Regions from separate parts of the Agromyces sp. PvR057 genome, predicted to be linked through region 1. Evidence: riboswitches for the same ligand, from Rfam matches in the RefSeq annotation. Region 1 holds a riboswitch; the other holds the start of a gene.

Region 1 (2,193 bases):
CACGACACCGGGCGCACGCGCGAGCAGGTGCGGCGCGACACCGATCGCGAGCTCATCCTCGATGCGGCCGGAGCCGTCGAGTACGGACTGGTCGATCGCGTCGTGGCCGTGCAGCGCGCCGGCGGGGGCCTGCCGCTGAACCCGTAGCCCGCCTCGTGGCCCGCCCCCGTAGCCCGACCCACCCGTGCACCTTTTCAGGACCACAGCGGTCATGGACGCATATTGCAGCTCTGACCGCTGTGGTCCTGAAAACGTCGGGGGCACGAACAGCTGGGCTGGTGCCGGTGCCGGTGGGTCTAGGCCGCGAGCGCGACGTCGCGGAACGAACCGGCGACCGGCGCGGACGTCTCGTGCTGCGCCGGTCCGCGAAGGCCGCGGGCCGTGAGGTCGAGCACCACGAGCGGACGCGGCGCGTGACGCACGTCGTCGCGTCCGAGCTCGCCGGCCACGCCGGCCGCGACATCGAGGAGGGTGAGGCCGAGCGCCTCGGTCACCGCCGCGAGGATCTCGCTCGAGGGCTCCTTGCGGCCGCGCTCGATCTCGGAGAGGTACTGCGTCGACACGCCGGCGGCGCTCGCGACGTCGGCGAGGATCCGCTCCTGCGCGAGCCGCTCGCGGCGCAGGAACGCGCCGAGCGCCTCCCGCCAGAGCGGCCTGCGCGTACGTGGAACGATGCGCCGCGGCATCCGTTCGTCGCCCTGCCGCCCCATCGCACCCCGTTGTTCGGCACCCATGTCGCGAGGCTACCCAGACGACGGGCGGATGTCTCGCGCATCCGCTCAGGGCAGAATCCGGCCGGCTCGGCGACCGCTAGGCTCGCGGGCAGTGACACGGGGTGCCGCGATCCGCGCGGCTGAGATCACACCCGTCGAACCTGATCTAGTTCGGACTAGCGAAGGGATGTCGCGATGAACGATCGCGCGTACGTCGACCCTGCCCACCCGCCGACGCTGCCCGGCACCGACCCCGGTGCGCTCGGCCGTGACGCGCCGCCCGGCCTCGGAGCGCCCGACCGCGCCCGTCGTGCCGTCGCCGCCGCCTCGATCGGCACGGCGCTCGAGTGGTACGACTTTTTCCTCTACGGCACGGCCGCGGCGCTCGTGTTCCCGGCGCTGTTCTTCCCGGGCGAGGACCAGCTGACCGGCGTGCTGCTCTCGTTCGCCGTGTTCGCGACCGGGTTCCTCGCGCGCCCGCTCGGCGGACTCGTGGCCGGCCACCTCGGCGACCGGTACGGCCGTCGAGCGACCCTGCTCGGAACCCTGCTCCTGATGGGCATTGCGACCGCGCTCATCGGGCTGCTGCCCACCTACGCGCAGATCGGAGCGCTCGCGCCGGCCCTGCTCGTGGTGCTGCGGCTCGCGCAGGGCGCTGCGACCGGCGGCGAGTGGGGCGGGGCCGTGCTGCTCGCGCTCGAGAGTTCCCCCGGCCGCCCCGGCGTGCGCGGCGGGCTCATCCAGAGCGCGCTCTACGTCGGGCTGATCCTCGGCAACCTCGCGTTCGTGGTGCTGGTGGCCGTGCTCGACGAGCAGCAGCTGCTGGCGTGGGGCTGGCGGATCCCGTTCCTGGCGAGCCTCGTGCTCGTCGGCGTCGGCGTGTACCTGCGCCGCCGCGTCGACGAGTCCCCCGAGTTCACGACGCTGCTCGAGCGGCGGCGCACGGCGCGGCATCCGCTCGGGGAGGTGCTTCGTCGGCCGCGCAACGTGCTCGCCGTCTTCCTCGTGCGCGCCGGCCAGAACACGACCTTCTACGTCGTGTCGGTGTTCTGCCTGAGCTACGCGGCGGGCCTCGGGCTCGAGCGGTGGGTCACCCTCACGGCGCTGCTCGTCGGTGCGGCGATCGCCGTGGTCGCGTGCCCGATCTGGGGCCGGATCGGCGAACGCGTCGGGCCGGTGCGGCTGACGCTGGCCGCACTCATCGGACTCGCCGTGATCGCCGTGCCGCTCTTCCTTGCCCTCGACACGGGCTCGGCCGTGCTCGTCATCGGCGTGGTCGCGCTGGCGATCGGCGTCGTGAACACGGCGGCCGACGGCGTGCAGCCGATGTGGTTCGCCTCGCTGTTCGACGCGAGGGTGCGGTACTCGGGCATCACGATCGGGCGCGAGGCCGGAGCGATCGTGGGCGGCGGGCTCGCCCCGCTGCTCGCCGCGTGGCTGGTCGCGACGACGGGGCACTGGTGGCCGGTCGCCGCGCTGA
Region 2 (2,193 bases), on a different contig from region 1:
GCACACTTCCCGCGTCGAGAAGAGCATCGGGCACGAGCAGACCTTCGGGCACGACCTCGTCGATCCCGTCGAGATCCGCCGCGAGCTGCTGCAGCTCTCGGGCAACGTCGCGGTGCGCCTGCGCAAGGCCGGACTCGTCGCGCGAACGGTCTCGCTCAAGCTCCGATACGGCGACTTCCGCACCCTCACGCGGTCGCGCACCCTCGGGGAGCCGACGGATGTCGCGCGCCGCATCTACGACGAGGCGACGGAGGCGCTCGGCGGGCTCATCGGCGACGGCCAGCGCGTGCGGCTGATCGGCGTGCGCGCCGAGAACCTGCGCGAATCCGGATCGGGTGCGATGCTCTGGGATCCCGACGAGGAGTGGCGCGACGCCGAGCGCACGATCGATCAGGTCTCGGCGAAGTTCGGCCGGGGCGCGCTGCGTCCGGCGTCGCTCGTGCAGCGCGAGCGTGGTCGGCAGCGCGACGTGCGCCCTGCGTCCGACGGCGACCGCGATGGCCGGTCGATCGCCGAGCGCACGGGCACGAGCCGCGATGACGGCGACGGCGACACGCCATTCGATCCGACGGCCGCCGGGTGGGGCTGGTAGCCGCGCCGCCGCACCGGTAGCGTGGCCGTCATGGCTGAACTCGTGCTCGACCTTGCAGAGACCGTCTCCGGCGTCGGAGTGAAGACCTCCTACGGCGAGACGGTCGACATCGACGGCACCAAGCTCGTGCCCGTCGCACTCGGCTACTACGGCTTCGGCGCAGGCAGCGGCAGCGGCGGCTCGACCACCGACCTCCAGGGCAGTGGCGGCGGGGGCGCCGGGCTCTCCGTTCCGCTCGGCGCGTACGTCGGCGAGGCCGGGAGGGTGAGGTTCGAACCGAACGTCATCGGTCTCGTCCTCGTTGCGACGCCCTTCATCTTCGTGGTCGGACACGCGCTCAAGTCGGTGATCCGCGCGCTCAAGCGCTGACCGGGCACGTTCGCCGGCACGTCGTCGCGGGCGAGCGGGACCTCGATCGTCCGGCTGCTCGCGGCGCGCGAGCGCGCGGTGAACCGTGCGTGTACGCTGGTGCACGAACACGGGAGTCCGGTGAGCCGGGCTGAGAGGAAGGTTCTCAACCTTCGACCGTCGAACCTGATCTGGATCATGCCAGCGCAGGGAGGCATCCACATCTCAACAATCCCGTGCCGCTTTCCTTCGAACGAAAGGGCACGCCAGTGCACACGTCCACCAACCCGGCCCCCGCCGCCGCGGCATCCGGAACCTCCGTCACGTCGTCGCACCGCTTCCGCTGGCGCGTCGTCGACATCGTCGTGGCGAGCGTCATCGGCGTCGCCGTCGGCGTCATCTTCTGGGCATGGGGCGTCGTGTGGGGGCCGATCTCGGCGCCGATCGAGGCCCTGCTGCCGGGGCTGCAGGCAGCTCCCGCGGCCGTCTGGGTCATCGCGGGCGTGCTCGGCGGGCTCGTGATCCGCAAGCCGGGCGCCGCGCTCTACACCGAGCTCGTCGCCGCGGTGGTGTCCGCGCTCATCGGCAGCCAGTGGGGCGGGCTGCTCACGATCGAGTCCGGTCTCGTGCAGGGACTCGGGGCCGAGCTCGTCTTCGCGATCTTCCTCTACCGCAACTGGCGGTTCCCGGTCGCGCTGCTCGCGGGCGCCGGTGCCGGCCTCGCGATGGCGATCAACGACCTCGTGCTCTACTACGCCGGCGCAGCGCCGCTGTTCGCGACGATCTACACGATCTCGGCGGTCCTGGGCGGCGCGTTCATCGCGGGCGGGCTCTCGTGGCTCGCCGTGCGCGGGCTCGCGCGGGCCGGGGCGCTCGACCGGTTCGCCGCCGGACGCGAGCTGCGGGCGGTCTAGCCGCCGTGGGCGACGAGACGCTCGCGCCGGCCGCGTCCGTTCGGGCTCGCGGGTGGGGGTGGCGGCACGGCGGTCGTCGCAACCCGGCCGTGCAGCACGTCGACCTCGACATCCGCCCCGGCGAACGCGTGCTGCTGCTCGGCGCATCGGGCGCCGGCAAGTCCACGTTGCTGCACGGCCTGGCCGGCGTGCTCGGCGGCGACGACGACGGCGAGGCGCTCGGCGAGCTGCTCGTCGACGGCCGTCATCCGGCCGCGACGCGCGGCCGAGCCGGGCTCGTGCTGCAGGATCCCGACGCGCAGGTGGTCATGGCGCGGGTCGGCGACGATGTCGCGTTCG

The links. Region 1 has a riboswitch for thiamine pyrophosphate ahead of ABIC29_RS09905 (MFS transporter). Riboswitches for the same ligand answer to the same signal wherever they lie in the genome.
Region 2: it holds a riboswitch for thiamine pyrophosphate, as region 1 does, so the genes downstream of both, ABIC29_RS07285 (ECF transporter S component) here and ABIC29_RS09905 (MFS transporter) in region 1, are expected to answer to the same signal.

What each region holds. Positions count from the first base shown of each region.
Region 1 is NZ_JBEPPT010000002.1:151,359-153,551, reverse strand. It holds gene ABIC29_RS09915 (ClpP family protease) at 1-147, shown strand, start outside; gene ABIC29_RS09910 (helix-turn-helix domain-containing protein) at 297-734, opposite strand; TPP riboswitch at 822-918, shown strand; gene ABIC29_RS09905 (MFS transporter) at 909-2,193, shown strand, end outside.
Region 2 is NZ_JBEPPT010000001.1:1,616,345-1,618,537, forward strand. It holds gene ABIC29_RS07275 (DNA polymerase IV) at 1-592, shown strand, start outside; gene ABIC29_RS07280 (hypothetical protein) at 623-961, shown strand; TPP riboswitch at 1,070-1,170, shown strand; gene ABIC29_RS07285 (ECF transporter S component) at 1,210-1,854, shown strand; gene ABIC29_RS07290 (ABC transporter ATP-binding protein) at 1,860-2,193, shown strand, end outside.